4 regions of the Streptomyces sp. JN8 genome follow, and region 4 is predicted to be linked to each of the others. Evidence: riboswitches for the same ligand, from Rfam matches in the RefSeq annotation. Region 4 holds a riboswitch; each other region holds the start of a gene.

Region 1 (3,620 bases), 1.9 Mb from region 4:
GAGGCCGCTCTGGACCGTCTGGCGAAGCTGGTCGCCGAGGGCCTGGACGAGCTTCCCGAGACCGTCTGATCCGGGTCGACACCCACTGCACGGCGAAAAGGCCGTGACCGCCGGAATTCCGGCGGTCACGGCCTTTTCTCATTTCCGTCGCGGCCTTTTCGGGCAGCGCGGAGCGACGGCCTCGAATTGCTATTCCATGTATACGATGCGCGCGTTAATTCCGGGAACCCGCCGTGTTGACTGCATGTTGCGAAACCCTCACACGGCCGCCGGCCGGGTTCTTGAGACGGTGCAGCGGCTGCGTGCGCTCGGCGTGCAGCGCGGTCAGCGTCCTGGCCCGCTCGGCGTCGCCGCGCGCCACGGCGTCCACGATCGCCCCGTGCTCGGCCCAGGCGTCCACCGGCCGCTCGGGCTGCTCGACCGCGTACATCCAGGCGATCTTGTGCCGCAGCTGGGTCAGCAGGGCCGTCAGGGCCGGGCTGCCGGAGGCCTGGGCCAGCGTCTCGTGGAACCAGCCCCCGAGTGAGCGCAGATCCTCGCCCTGCCCCCGCCTGGCCCGCTCCTGCCCCAGCCTGACCAGGCCGCGCAGCACCTTGAGATGCGCCTCCGTGCGCCGCTGGGCGGCGCGGGCGGCCCCCAGCGGTTCGAGCAGCGCCCGCATGTCGAGCAGATCGGCGGCCTCCTGCTCGGTGGGCTCCGCGACCTGCGCCCCGGCGTGCCGGCGGGTGACCACGAAGCCCTCGGACTCCAGGGTCCGCAGGGCCTCGCGGACCGGGACCCGGGAGACCCCGTACCGGCGGGCGAGCTGGTCCTCGGTCAGCCGGGCGCCCGGCTCGAAGACGCCCGTGACGATGTCGTCCCGGATCGCCGTGCATACCGAGTGCGCGGGAATGCGCATGTCCGACCTCCGCCTTGGTCCGCGCGAGTCAATTACACCGGCGCCTGTTCTGCGCCCGATCTGCGACTCTATTGCAGCGCGCCGGAATTTCCGATGCCCCGGCGGAATATCGATGTGCCGCGCGCGACGAAAAGCCCCGGCTCTGTACGAGCCGGGGCTTTTGCGATGCGGGCGGGGGCGGCGCGACGAGCCGCCCGGGGGCGTCGGGTCAGACGTTGACGCCGCGGGCGCGCAGGTATGCGACCGGGTTGACGTCGGAGCCGTACTCGGCGGTCGTCCGCGCCTCGAAGTGGAGGTGGGGTCCGGTCGAGTTGCCGGTGGAGCCCGAGATGCCGATCCGCTCACCGGGCTCGACGGTCTGGCCGACATAGACCCCGATGGAGGACAGGTGACCGTACTGGGTGTACGTGCCGTCGTTCATCCGGATGACGATGTTGTTGCCGTACGCGCCGCCCCAGCCGGCCTCGACGACGGTGCCGGAGCCGACCGAGACCACGGTGCTGCCGTAGGCGGCGTGGAAGTCGACGCCGGAGTGGCTGCCGGAGGACCAGAGCGAGCCGCCGGTCTTGTAGCCGGTGGACACGTACGAGCCGTCGACCGGGAGCTGGAAGGAGGCCAGGCGGCGGCGCTCGGCCTCGCGGGCGGCGCGCTGCTCGGCCTCGCGGATCTCCTTGGCGCGGGCCTCGGCCTTGCGCTTCGCCTCGGCCTCGGCCTTGGCCTTGGCGGCGATCTCGAAGGCCTCCCGCTCCTGGGCGGCGGCCTGGGCGTCGATCCGCTCGGCGAGGTCGTCCTCGGTGATCACCTTGGTGAGGCCGGTGTCCTCGAGGGAGCGGTCGTCCGTGTCGGCGGCGAGCGCCGGGGAGGCCAGGGTGCCGATGACGCCGGCGGTGGCGAGGGTCGCCGCGCCGGCGATGCCCGCGCCGCGGCGCGCCATCCGGCTCGGAGCACGATGCTTCCCGGTGGCACGGGTGAACGCCATGTAGGGGCTGGTCCTTTCCTTCCCTCTCGCCTACCGGGTTAGCTGACGGGTTCGGAGCAGGAAGGTCTCCTACGAGCCCCTCCGTACGAGACGAAGGCGCCCGATTCACCCCAGGGACTGCGTGTGGGTCCCCGGCTCCCCAGGCTCGCGCCTGACGGGGACTCGGCGATGTCTGACCGATGCCGCGGGTGCGGCACGTGCAACTGACGGACAGACGGCCTGACGCTATGCGGATCGTCTTTCAATCACCAACCGGACAGGCATTTTGTAAGACATGCCACAAGGCAAAAGCCAACCCTTGCCCCAATACGGACAAAGGGGAGGACCCCGACGGGCCAGGCCGTCGGGGTCCTCCCCGCCCTGCGGACCGCGTGAATCAGCCGGTCACGACGGTCACTTCACCGATCCCGAGCGCGCGCACCGGCTCCGCGATCTCCGACGCGTCGCCGACGAGCACGGTGACGAGACGGTCCACGGGGAACGCGCTGACCACGGCCGCGGTCGCCTCGACCGTGCCCGTCTCGGCCAGCCGGGCGTACAACTGCGCCTGGTAGTCGTCCGGGAGGTGCTGCTCGACCTGGTCGGAGAGCGTCGCGGCGACGGAGGCGGCCGTCTCGTACTTGAGCGGCGCGACCCCCACCAGGTTCTGCACGGCCGTCTCCCGCTCGGCGTCGGTCAGGCCCTCCTCGGCCAGCGTCCGCAGCACCTTCCACAGGTCGTCAAGAGCCGGACCGGTGTTGGGCGTGTCGACGGAGCCGCTGATGGCGAGCATCGAGGCGCCGTTCCCCCGGCCGTCCGAGCGGAGCACCTGCCCGAAGGCGCGCACCCCGTACGTGTAGCCCTTCTCCTCGCGCAGGACCCGGTCGAGCCGCGAGGTGAGGGTGCCGCCGAGGCAGTAGGCCCCCAGGACCTGGGCCGGCCAGACGCTGTCGTGCCGGTCGGGCCCGATCCGGCCGATCAGCAGCTGGGTCTGGACGGCGCCGGGGCGGTCCACGATGACGACCCGTCCGGTGTCGTCGGCGGTGATCGGCGGCATCGGGAGCGGCTCGGCCGGCTCGCCGGTCCACGCGCCGAGCGTCTCGGCCAGGACCTTGTCCAGGTCGACACCGGTCAGGTCGCCGACGACCACGGCGGTGGCCGTGCCGGGCCGCACGTACGCCTCGTAGAAGGCGCGGACCGCGGCGGCGTCGATCGCCGCGACGGTCTCCTCGGTGCCCTGGCGCGGCCGGGAGATCCGGGCCTCCGCCGGGAACAGCTCCTTGGAGAGCTGCTTGGCGGCGCGGCGGGACGGGTTGGCCGTCTCGTGCGGGATCTCGTCGAGGCGGTTGCGCACCAGGCGCTCGACCTCGGTCTCCAGGAACGCCGGCGCGATCAGGGCCTCGGAGACGAGACCGAGCGCCTTGGACAGCCGGGAGGCGGGAACCTCCAGGGAGACCCGCACGCCCGGGTGGTCGGCGTGCGCGTCGAGCGTGGCGCCGCAGCGCTCCAGCTCGGCCGCGAACTCCTCGGCGCTGTGCTGGTCCGTGCCCTCGAACAGGGCCCGGGCCATGATGGTGGCCACACCGTCGAGACCGGCGGGCTCGGCGTCCAGCGGGGCCGGCAGGAAGATCTCCACGGCCACCACCTGCTGGCCGGGGCGGTGGCAGGTCAGCAACGTCACGCCGTTGTCCAGGGCACCGCGGTCCGGGGCCGGGAAGGCCCAGGGCCGGGCGTCGCCGGGCGTCGGCTGCGGGTGGAAGTCCA
Region 2 (3,620 bases), 6.5 Mb from region 4:
ACGCCGATCGACGAGACGTCGGCCAACGACGTCATCGCCCAACTCCTCTACCTGGACCACGCGGGACCGGACCAGGACGTCTCGCTCTACATCAACTCCCCCGGCGGCTCGGTCAGCTCCATGACCGCGATCTACGACACGCTGCGCTCGCTCCACTGCGACGTCGAGACCACCTGCCTGTGCCAGGCCGTCTCCACCGCCGCCGTGCTGCTCGCCGCCGGAACCCCGGGCAAGCGCATGATGCTGCCGGGCGCCCGGGTGACGCTCCGCCAGCCCGCGATGGACGAGCCGCTCCAGGGCCAGCCGAGCGACCTCGACATCCACGCCCGCGAACTGCTCCGCCTCCGCACGCTGATGACGGGGATGCTGGTCGAGCACACGGGCCGGGAGCGGGACCGCGTCGAGGCCGACCTCGACCGGCTCACGGTGCTGGACGCCCCGGCGGCGCTCGCGTACGGCCTGGTGGACCACGTGATCACGAGTCGGCGCGCGGTCGCCGGCGGCGCGGCGCGGTGACCCGGCCGTGGTCCCCGAGTTGCCGCCGCTGCCCGCGCTGACCCGCGCCGAGGGGGAACTCGTCGACGCCTACCTCGAGGTCGTCGACCTGCTCGGGAAGATCAATCCGTCCCGGGGCACGCACACCTACGGCGCCCTGCGCGCGGCTCAGGCCCTGGTGGGGCGGGCGGAGGCGCTGTTGCGGGCCGTGACGCTGATGCACCTGCGGGGCGAGAGCGAGGTGCACGCGGACACATTGGCGCGCGCCCTGCGGGTGTTGGACGGCGAGCGCAGGACCGGTCGCGTCACCGTCCGGCAGACCCCCGCGAGTTGACAGGACCGCGTGTCGTGTCCAGGTCCGGACGGCCGACGCGCACCGCAGATTCGCTCCCTCGTTCGGCGTAGTCGACGAGTCGACATATGTGCCGGGTGACTTGCACAGCAGGTGTACGCATTTGGCGGAATGGGACGTTCCACCGCTGGTGCGAGGCTCGTCGGCCCCGCCTCCGAAGATCACAAAGGCTCTCTGTCCACCCGAATGGATCAGTCGTGAGGAGCCTCACATATCGCCGTTTCAGCTCGGATTTCGGCCCTGTTGTGGGTCAAGATCCCTGTCGACGACAAGCCCCCGCCACCGCGGCGGGGCGGTCCGGGCGGACGCCGAGTCCTGCCGCTGTCCCGGACGTCTGGTCGACAGAAGTGGATCGGCAGGAGTGGAGGACCCGATTTTTACGGGGCGTACGCGCTGTTCCGGCAGCGGGATCGTCCCTTGGGGTGAAGCCGCGTCAGCGGCCGGGCATCTTCGCCAGCCCGAACCCGACAGGTCATCCTTCGCAGGCGGCTGACGAAGGGTTGCGCATGACTGCGCAGATGCACGTCCCGTCCCTGCTGTCCCGGGCCGGAGCCGTCTCGGCTCTCACCCTCGCCGCCGTCGGCGGCACGCTGTTCGCACCCGGTGCGGCGGTCGAGGCCCAGGCAGCCACCACGCACGCGAACAAGGCACTGAGCGTCGCCGCGTCCAAGAAGGGAGCTCCGTACCGGTACGGAAGCAGCGGGCCCTCCCGGTTCGACTGCTCCGGTCTGACGCTCTACGCGTACAAGAAGGCGGGCAAGTCGCTGCCCCGCACCGCGCAGCAGCAGTACAACAAGACCCGGCACATCTCCGCCTCCACCAGGCAGAAGGGGGACCTGGTCTTCTTCCACTCCGGCGGAAGGGTGTACCACGTCGGCATCTACGCCGGCAGCGGCAAAATCTGGCACTCGCCCAAGACGGGTTCCTGGGTGAAGCTCGACAAGATCTGGTCGTCGAAGGTCTACTACGGCCGCGTCCGCTGATCAGGCGGCGGTAGCGGTTCGTCTGTGGGGGGGGTGCGGTGGCGCCGCCGTACCCCTGACCGACGGAACTCGACCCCGGGAACCCCGGCCGTCCGGGCCGGGTCCTCCTCACGGCCGGCGGGCGGGACCGCGCTCCGGCGGACTAACAGCTGGCCAGCGGGACCGCGGTCCAGGGAAGAGTGATCCAGACCGTCTTGCCCCCGTCGTCCGTCGGCGTGACCGACAGACGGCCGCCGGCCTCCGCGGCCAGGACGCGGATGATGACCATGCCCCGGCCGTTGTCCTGCTGGACCGCCGCCGGGAGACGGCGCGGACGGCGCGGATGGCTGTCCGTGACACCGATGTACAACTGCTCCTCGCGCTCCAGGCGGACGTCGACCGTGAAGGTCGGCGACTGGCCCAGGGTGTGCAGCACGGCGTTGGTCGCCAGCTCGGAGACGATCAGCCGGATGGCGTCCGCGATGTCCGCGGCATCGTCCAGGCCCCAGTCCGCGAGGACCCCGGCGACGTACCGCCGGGCCGTGGGGACCGAGGCGGGATCGCTCGGCAGTGTGACGGATGCTTCCTGGTGATCTGCCATGGCGACGCTGTCCCTTTCCCACCGGGGCCAACGCCCCGGATTGCGCTTCGCGTCAGAGTGCCACCGATCGCGCCGCGCCGTGCGGCGTTCCACCAAGATATGTCCCCATCTGTCGCCCGAAGCGGTGAACTCTGCTGCCCGGGAACGCTCTTGGCCGCTACCCGGCGGAGGGCGCGGTGCGCAGGACCGTCGCCACCGCCGCGTCGATCTGCGCGTCCGTCAGATCGGCCCGCGCCGTGAGCCTCAGCCGCGAGATGCCGTCGGGCACCGACGGGGGCCGGAAGCAGCCGACCGAGAGGCCCTGCTCCCGGCAGTCCGCGGCCCAGCCGAGCGCGGCCTCCGGGGAGGGCGCGCGCACCGACACCACGGCCGCGTCGGGCCGGGCCGCCGTGAGGCCGGCCTCGGTGAGCAGCCGGTGCAGGGTGGCCGCCACGGTGCGGGCCCGCTCGGCGAGACCGGGCTCGGCCCGGATCAGCCCCAGGCTCGCGAGCGCGCCGGCGACGGCGGCCGGGGCGAGGCCCGTGTCGAAGATGAAGGTGCGGGCCGCGTTCACCAGGTGCTCGATCACCCGGGCCGGGCCGAGGACGGCGCCGCCCTGGCTGCCGAGGGACTTGGAAAGGGTCAGGGTCGCGACGACGTCCTCGTCGCCCGCGAGGCCGGCCTCGTGGAGTGCGCCCCGGCCGCCTTCGCCGAGGACGCCGAAGCCGTGGGCGTCGTCCACCAGGAGCCCGGCGCCGTGTGCGCGGCAGGCCTCGGCGAGTTCCGCGAGCGGGGCCTTGTCGCCGTCGACGGAGAAGACGGAGTCGCTGACGACCAGGGCCCGCCGGCCGGGGTGCGCGCCGAGCGTCTTGCGTACGGCCTCGGGGTCGGCGTGCGGCACGACGGACGTCTCGGCGCGGGCCAGCCGGCACCCGTCGACGATCGAGGCGTGGTTGGCCGCGTCGGAGACGAGCAGGGAGTCCCGGCCGCCGAGCGCGGTGAGCGCGGCGAGGTTGGCGGTGTAGCCCGAGGAGAAGACGAGGGCCGCCTCGAATCCGCAGAACGCGGCGAGTTCCCGTTCGAGCCGGGTGTGCAGCCGGGTGGTGCCGGTGACCAGCCGGGAGCCGGTGGCCCCTGCCCCCCACCGGCGGGCCGCCTCGGCCGCCGCCCCGGTCACCTCCGGACGGCGGGTGAGGCCCAGGTAGTCGTTGCCCGCCAGGTCGAGCAGGTC
Region 3 (3,620 bases), 1.2 Mb from region 4:
TCACCGCGGTGATGGACGAGGCCCACGGCGGCGGCGGTCTGATGTGGGACTTCGGGAGGACCCTGGTCAAGCAGGCGGTCGCACAGCGCTGAGAGCGCGCTCCGCTTTTGCCTCTGAGGCAAGAAACTTGCCTCAGAGGCACGATCCTGGCGGAATGGACCCATGGACCACGTCCCCGGGGAACCCTCCCCGGACCCCGCCGTCCCGGCCCCCGGCGCGCCGGGCACCGCCGGCCCCGACGTCCTGCCGGACGTCGCCCCGCAGCTGAGGGCCCTGCGCCGCCGCCGGGGCCTCACCCTGGAGGCCGCCGCCCAGCGGGCCGGACTCTCGCCCGCCCACCTCTCGCGGCTGGAGACGGGGAACCGGCAGCCCTCGCTCCCGATGCTGCTCGCCCTCGCCCGCATCTACGGTACGACGGTCTCCGAGCTCCTCGGCGAGACGCCCCCCGGGCGCGACCCCGTCGTCCGCGCCGGACGCTCCGAGCCCGTCGAGGCCGACGGCTGGATCTACCGGCAGGCGGGCGGCGCCGGGCGCGCCCTGCAGTGCCTGCGGGTGCACGTGCCGTACGCCACTCGGGGCGACATCGTGCGCGTCCACCCGGGTGAGGAGTGGATCCACGTCCTGGACGGCCGGGTGCGGCTCGCGCTCGGCGAGGCCGTCCACGTCCTCGATCCCGGGGACAGCGCGCACTTCGACTCGCTGACCCCGCACCGGATCGGGGCGGCCACCCCCGGCGGGGCCGAGCTGCTCTTCGTCCACACCCTCCTGCAGAGTCCCGTCGCCGAGCTGTGTCTCGGCGACGGAACCCCGCACCGGCGCTGATCCCGTACCTCCTCCGAGAGAAAAGGACCGAGATGTCCGAGAAGTCACGACCCGCCACCGGCGAAGAGCGCGGCGAGGGCCGGTTCCCCAAGGGGCTCGTCCTGCGCCTCTTCGCCTATCTGATCGCCGGGCACCTCTTCGCCGGCTTCCTCTACCTGCTGTTCGTGATGGGCGGACAGAACCAGTAGGTCCCGGTCACGCCTCCGTGAGGAGCCGCAGGCGCAGCAGCTCGCGGGTCTCGGGGGACAGCTTCAGGCCCTCGGCGAGGTAGGCGTCCACCGAGCCCCAGGTCTCCTCGATCGTCTCGAAGGCGCCGCGCAGGTACTCGACCCGCGCGTCGAACAGCGGGCTCAGCAGCTCCATCACCTCGGGCGACATCGCGTCCGGGGCGGTGGAGCTGCGGCGCACCTTGTAGCGGCGGTGCGGGTCGTTCGACTTCACGTAGTCGGCCTCGATCGCCTCCCGCTCGACCCCGACCGCCAGCAGGGTGATCGCGATGGAGAGCCCGGCACGGTCCTTGCCGGCCGCGCAGTGCATCAGGGCGGGCAGGCTGTCCTCGGCCAGCGCGTGCAGGATCCGGCTGTGCTCCGCGGTCCGCTCGACCACCATCTTCCGGTACGAGTCGGACATACGGGCCGCGGCCTTGCCGTCGCCGAGGATGGCGTGCAGCTGGGCGATGTCGCCCTCGCGGACCAGCTTCCAGAACTCCTTGCCCTCGGCCGGGTCGTTGAGGGGGATGTTCACGTTCCGCACGCCCGGCAGCTCGACGTCGGGACCCTCGACCTTCCGGTCGGCGAGGTTCCGGAAGTCGAAGACCGTGTGCAGCCCGAGCGAGTCGAGGAAGGCGACGTCCTCCTCGGTGGCGTGGGCGAGGTGGCCGCTGCGGAAGAGGCGGCCGGGGTGCACGGCACGCCCGTCCGTCGTCGGCAGGCCGCCCACGTCCCGGAAGTTGCGGACCTCGGCCAGCTCGGGCTCGTTCGCCTCGACGGGCGGGACCTGCGGCAGCTGCTGCGTCACGGATGCTCCTGATGGGTCGACGTTCGGATGTCCGAAGCGAGATCGGTTCCAGGGGCAATCATCCAGGTGGGGCCGGTATGACGCACCCCCCTGGACGGGAATGGGTGAACTGTCCGAATTGAGGCCTTGCGTATAACGCGCCCTGTTTGCAGGCGAGATGGGTTCCGGCGCGTGAGCAGGGTCATAGAAGTGACGGATCGTGGCCGACCGCCCGGAGCAATCGCCGTGCTCGAAAAGGAAATCGAGGGTCCGTCATCCACGGAGGGTGACCGGAATTCCCGGTCGATTGCGGGGCCCGGAAAGCCGGGAGAAATCATCGGCTTGTTCGCGCCGACCCCGCTCGTCTAGCGTCACCGTCAATCCGGTCGGACCGCCGAATCCTGCCACCGTCCGGAATTCCACCCATCCCATGCGTGGCAGGAGCGGGGGACCCAGGAAGTACGCCGGTCCCGCGACGCAGGACGGCTCGGGGTGAAGTCGCGCGAGAGCGCGGCCGGGCATCTCCAGTCCGAACCCGACAGCTCACCTCGCAGGCGCCGGAGAGGAATTCGCCATGCCCGCGAAGGGTAAGCACCGCCGCATCACGTCCAACCGCCTCACCCGCGGAATCGCCGCCGCAGGTACCGGAGGCGCCGTCGTCGCCCTCCCGCTCCTCGGTGCCACCGGCGCCCACGCCGCCGAGCAGGCCGCCCCCGCCGCCGCTCCCGGCCAGGCCGTCACCGCCGCCGCGCAGACGAAGGCTCCCGCCGCCAAGACCGGCAAGGCCGCGCCGAAGACGTACTCCGTCGTCCGGGGCGACTACCTGTCGAAGATCGCCGCCGACCACGACCTCGCGGGCGGCTGGCAGCAGCTGTACAAGGACAACCGCCAGGTCGTCGGCGAGAACCCCTCGCTCATCCTGCCCGGCATGAAGCTCACCCTCGGCGGCAAGAGCACCGCCAAGGCCGCCGCCCCGAAGAGCGCCGCACCCAAGGCCGCCGAGAGCTCCGCGAAGAACGGCGACACCCCGCGCGCCTCCCGCGGCGGCGAGCGCTCCGCCGCCCCGGCCGCCAGCGCCCCGGCCGCGGAGACCTCCACCGCGCCGAAGTCCTCGACCTCCTCCTCCGGCTGGGTCGCCCCGGTCAGCGGCGGCATGTCCACCCCGTACCGCGCCTCCGGCTCCATGTGGTCCTCCGGCTACCACACCGGTGTCGACTTCATGGCCTCCACCGGCACCACGGTCATGGCCGTCGGCCCCGGCACCGTCTACTCCGCCGGCGACGGTGGCGCGTACGGCAACCAGGTCGTCATCCAGCACGCCGACGGCACCTTCTCGCAGTACGCGCACCTCTCCTCCATCACCGTCTCCGCCGGCCAGGCCGTGAACGGCGGAGACCAGATCGGCCTCTCCGGCGCGACCGGCAACGTCACCGGCCCGCACCTGCACTTCGAGATGCGCACCGGGCCGGAGTACGGCTCGGACATCGACCCGATCTCCACCCTGCGCCAGCACGGCGTGAACATCTGACGCACCGTCGTCCCGCGGAGGCCCGGCACGCACGTGCCGGGCCTCCGGCCGCTCCACTCCTTCTATTCCGGCTTGGCGAATTCTTTATCGGTGGCATATGTCACCCGGCGTCAACCCCTCCTTACGGTCGCGTAGGTCACATCCGAAAGGGAAGGATGTGCTCCCGTGGCAGACGAGTCGAGATCAAGAGACCAGCACGCATTCGGGTCGTACGCGGCGATCGGTGACAGCTTCACCGAGGGCGTCGGCGACCCCGGGCCCCACGGGACGTACG
Region 4 (3,620 bases):
CCGAGGGGGAGACCACAGGCCGGGAGCGCAGCGGGGGCATCGCGCTGCTGCGGCGCGCCTGGGAGCTGCTCCCCTTCACCGACCTGCTGCCCTTCGTCGTGCCGTACCACTTCGACTTCACCGAGTCGGGCCGCGCGGTGATGTCGGTCGACAAGGTCTTCGGGCTCCGCGACCGGTACGTGCTGGACATAGCGGACCCCGAGCTCGACCGGCGCCTCGCGATAGCCCAGGCCGTCGCGCTCGACGCCCTCCAGTCCCGCTGACCGGCCGCTCACCCGACCGCGCGGGAAGGCGCGCCTTACCCTGGAGGGACGGGCGGGGGACCGAGCGGGGCGCTCCTCTCCCCGCGCGGAGCCGTGCGGGCGGAAGGACGCGGGCCCATGCTCTTCAGTGATCGCACCGATGCCGGTCGGCAGCTGGCCGCCCGCCTCGACCACCTCAGGGGACATGACCTCGTGGTGCTCGGTCTGCCGCGCGGCGGGGTCCCGGTGGCGGCGGAGGTGGCCGATGCCCTGGACGCCCCGCTGGACGTCTGCCTCGTCCGGAAGCTGGGGGTGCCCCGGCAGCCCGAGCTGGCGATGGGCGCGCTCGGCGAGGGCGGTGTGCGCGTGGTGAACGAGCGGGTGCTGGCCGAGGCCGGGGTGGGGGCGCGGGACCTCGCGGCGGTCGAGCGGCGCGAGCACGCGGAGCTCGACCAGCGGGCCGACCGCTACCGGGGCAGCAGACCCTCCGTGCCGCTGGAGGGCCGGACCGTCCTGATCGTGGACGACGGACTCGCCACGGGCGCCACGGCGCTCGCGGCCTGCCGGGTGGTGCGGGCCCGGGGCGCGGGGCGGATCGTCCTGGCGGTGCCGGTGGCGCCCCGCGGGTGGAAGGCGAGACTCGGGGGCGAGGCCGACGAGACGGTGAGCGTGCACGCGCCCGAGGCGTTCTCGGCGATCGGACAGTTCTACGGGGACTTCAGCCAGACCCCGGACGCGGAGGTCGTGGCCTGTCTGGACCGGATCCGGGCCGCGCACGGGCCGGTCGTCCGGGACGGGGACGTTCGGATCCCCGTGGACGACCGCGTCACGCTGGCGGGGCGGCTCGCGGTGCCCGAGGACGCCCTGGGCGTCGTCCTGTTCGCCCACGGGAGCGGGAGCAGCCGGCACAGCCCCCGGAACCGGGCGGTGGCGGCCGCTCTCAACCGGGCGGGCCTCGGCACCCTGCTGTTCGACCTCCTCACCGAGGGGGAGGCGGGGGACCGGGCGCACGTCTTCGACACCCCGCTGCTCGCCGGGAGGCTGGCCCGGGCCACGGAGTGGCTCGCGGGGCGGCCGGAGAGCGCGGGCCTTCCGCTGGGCTGCTTCGGGGCCAGTACGGGAGCGGCGGCCGCGCTCTGGGCGGCGGGCGACCCCGACTCCCCGGTGGCCGCCGTCGTGTCACGCGGTGGTCGGCCGGACCTCGCGGCCGACCACCTGGCGCGGGTGAAGGCCCCGACGCTCCTTGTCGTCGGAGGGCGGGACGCGCTGGTCCTCGACCTCAACCGGCGGGCGGAGTCGCTGCTCCGCTGCGAGAGCCGGCTGGAGGTCGTGGAGGGCGCCACGCACCTCTTCGAGGAGCCCGGCGCCCTGGAGGAGGTGGCGGAGCTCGCCACCTCCTGGTTCACCGGGCACTTCCGTGCTCAGTAGGCGCCGTTGACGTTGTCGATGGAGCCGTAGCGGTCGGCCGCGTAGTTGCAGGCGGCGGTGATGTTGGCGACCGGGTCGAACAGGTCCGTCGAGGTGCCGGGCACGTGGTAGGCGAGGAAGGTCGGCTCGATCACCTGGAGCAGGCCCTTGGAGGGGGTGCCGGCCACGGCGTTGGAGTCCCAGAGGTTGATGGCCTGGGGGTTGCCGGAGGACTCGCGCATGATGTTGCGGTGGATCCCCTCGTAGGAGCCGGGGATGCCGCGCTGGGCCATGATGTCCAGCGACTCGCGGATCCAGCCGTCGAGGTTGTCCGCGTACTGGGTGGCGGCGACGGGCGCCGCCTGGACCGGGGCGGACGCCGCGGCGGGGGCGGCGGCCGAGGCGCCGGTGCCGGCGGCGGCCGGGGCGGCGCTGCGGCGCTCGGAGCGGCTCGCCCGTTCGGCCGAAGCGGTCTTCTTCGCCTCTGCCGGGGCGGCCTTGGCCGAACTCCGATGAAGCGTCAGTTCAAGGCCCGGGTGAATGAGTGACGGATTGTCACCCACGGCGCTCTTGTTCGCCTGGTAAAGGCCCTTCCAGCCGCCCTGAATTCCCTTCTTCTGCGCGATGAGGGAAAGCGAGTCACCGCTGACGACCGTGTAGGTGCGCGCTGCGGCCTTGGCGGCGGGCACCTTCGGTGCGGCCTTGGCGGCGACCGGGGCGGTGATGGCCTTCGGCGCGATCTGCGGGGCTCCGGAGACGGGCGCGGCGCCGGCCACGGCCGGGGCGATCAGCGGGAGGGCGAGGGCGGCGCCACCCGTGCCGACCAGCGCGAGTCCACGGGAGACGGGGCGGCGGGGACGGCGGTGCTTACCGTGAGCAGGCATGACGGGATTCCTCTCCGGCGCCTTCGGGGTGAGCTGTCGGGTTCGGACTGGAGATGTCCGGCCGCGCGCACGCGGCTTCACCCCGAGCCGTTCCGGAATCCGGGCCGGCGTATTCGTGGGTCCCCCGCTCCTGCCGTCGGGTGAAAGGGAGGTATTTCGAGCAGTGGCAGGATTCGGCGATCCGCTCGAATGGAGGTGACCGTAGGCCACCTGTGCGACGGAGAACAAGAGGATCTGAGTCCGGAAGTCGGTGAAAGGATCACCGAATTACCGGAATTCATGATCGCCCCTGACGTCGGCGGATCGAACTTCCTTGCCCGGTAAGGCCTGCGGGAATGTCGATCACCGGCGCGTTCCCGGCGGAGTGAGTCGCGTCACCAGGTGCCCTATGTCCGAATGTTCTGGTTAATTCCATTGGTGGCGCAACGGGTTGGAAAGGCAGGGTCGGCCGCGGGGGCACTCAAGGGCATACGTCGTGAAACCGACATTCTTCATGAAAGGTGAAGACCCCGACCGAGGAGCCGCCCGGATGTCGCCCTCCGCCCCCCTGCTGCACCCCGAAGGCCTCGCCCCCGAAGGCCTCGACCCGGACGCCCTCGACCGCGAGGCCGCCGCCCTCTTCGACAGCGCCACCTGGCAGCGCGTCGTCGCCGACTGGACCGACCGGACGCCGCCCGCGCCCGCCGAGGAGGAGTGGCGCACCCTCCTCTCCGTTCCGGTGGAGCGGCTCGTCGCCGACGCGCTCGACGCCCTGCCGCCGCCCCCTCCCGCCGAGCGCCGGCTGCCCGGCCGGCTCGCCGCCGTCCTGCCCGACCGGCTGCACGTCTGGCGTCGCGTCGGCCGGCCCGAGCTGCGCCCCTCGGTCCACCTCGGCTACGCGCGCCTGGTGCTGACCGAGTGGGGCTGGCAGAACGCCCCGTACAAGCTGCGCGACGCCCGCGGGGCCCGCTGCGTCTGCGGTGCGCTCCTCGCCGCGCACCGTCTCGGCCACGGCAGCGCGACGACGATGAACGAGGCCGCCGCCTGGATCATGACGGAGCTCCGTGCCCGGGGGTGGCACGACCTGATCGGGCCGTGGAACCGGGCC

The links. Region 4 has a riboswitch for cyclic di-AMP ahead of ACY0MR_RS02120 (LysM peptidoglycan-binding domain-containing protein). Riboswitches for the same ligand answer to the same signal wherever they lie in the genome.
Region 1: another riboswitch for cyclic di-AMP. It lies ahead of ACY0MR_RS09940 (M23 family metallopeptidase); the one in region 4 lies ahead of ACY0MR_RS02120 (LysM peptidoglycan-binding domain-containing protein).
Region 2: another riboswitch for cyclic di-AMP. It lies ahead of ACY0MR_RS30855 (C40 family peptidase); the one in region 4 lies ahead of ACY0MR_RS02120 (LysM peptidoglycan-binding domain-containing protein).
Region 3: another riboswitch for cyclic di-AMP. It lies ahead of ACY0MR_RS06970 (M23 family metallopeptidase); the one in region 4 lies ahead of ACY0MR_RS02120 (LysM peptidoglycan-binding domain-containing protein).

Annotation. Positions count from the first base shown of each region.
Region 1 is NZ_CM147852.1:2,326,967-2,330,586, forward strand. It holds gene ACY0MR_RS09930 (HPr family phosphocarrier protein) at 1-69, shown strand, start outside; gene ACY0MR_RS09935 (GntR family transcriptional regulator) at 215-898, opposite strand; gene ACY0MR_RS09940 (M23 family metallopeptidase) at 1,107-1,877, opposite strand; cyclic di-AMP (ydaO/yuaA leader) riboswitch at 1,890-2,055, opposite strand; gene ACY0MR_RS09945 (M16 family metallopeptidase) at 2,254-3,620, opposite strand, start outside.
Region 2 is NZ_CM147852.1:6,972,070-6,975,689, reverse strand. It holds gene ACY0MR_RS30865 (ATP-dependent Clp protease proteolytic subunit) at 1-516, shown strand, start outside; gene ACY0MR_RS30860 (hypothetical protein) at 524-829, shown strand; cyclic di-AMP (ydaO/yuaA leader) riboswitch at 1,220-1,350, shown strand; gene ACY0MR_RS30855 (C40 family peptidase) at 1,354-1,830, shown strand; gene ACY0MR_RS30850 (ATP-binding protein) at 1,973-2,410, opposite strand; gene ACY0MR_RS30845 (8-amino-7-oxononanoate synthase) at 2,568-3,620, opposite strand, start outside.
Region 3 is NZ_CM147852.1:1,603,497-1,607,116, reverse strand. It holds gene ACY0MR_RS06990 (aspartate aminotransferase family protein) at 1-92, shown strand, start outside; gene ACY0MR_RS06985 (helix-turn-helix domain-containing protein) at 163-822, shown strand; gene ACY0MR_RS06980 (DUF6126 family protein) at 855-1,010, shown strand; gene ACY0MR_RS06975 (tyrosine-protein phosphatase) at 1,018-1,839, opposite strand; cyclic di-AMP (ydaO/yuaA leader) riboswitch at 2,229-2,388, shown strand; gene ACY0MR_RS06970 (M23 family metallopeptidase) at 2,393-3,346, shown strand; gene ACY0MR_RS06965 (SGNH/GDSL hydrolase family protein) at 3,512-3,620, shown strand, end outside.
Region 4 is NZ_CM147852.1:439,321-442,940, reverse strand. It holds gene ACY0MR_RS02130 (LURP-one-related family protein) at 1-263, shown strand, start outside; gene ACY0MR_RS02125 (alpha/beta family hydrolase) at 381-1,670, shown strand; gene ACY0MR_RS02120 (LysM peptidoglycan-binding domain-containing protein) at 1,664-2,533, opposite strand; cyclic di-AMP (ydaO/yuaA leader) riboswitch at 2,539-2,722, opposite strand; gene ACY0MR_RS02115 (DUF6197 family protein) at 3,063-3,620, shown strand, end outside.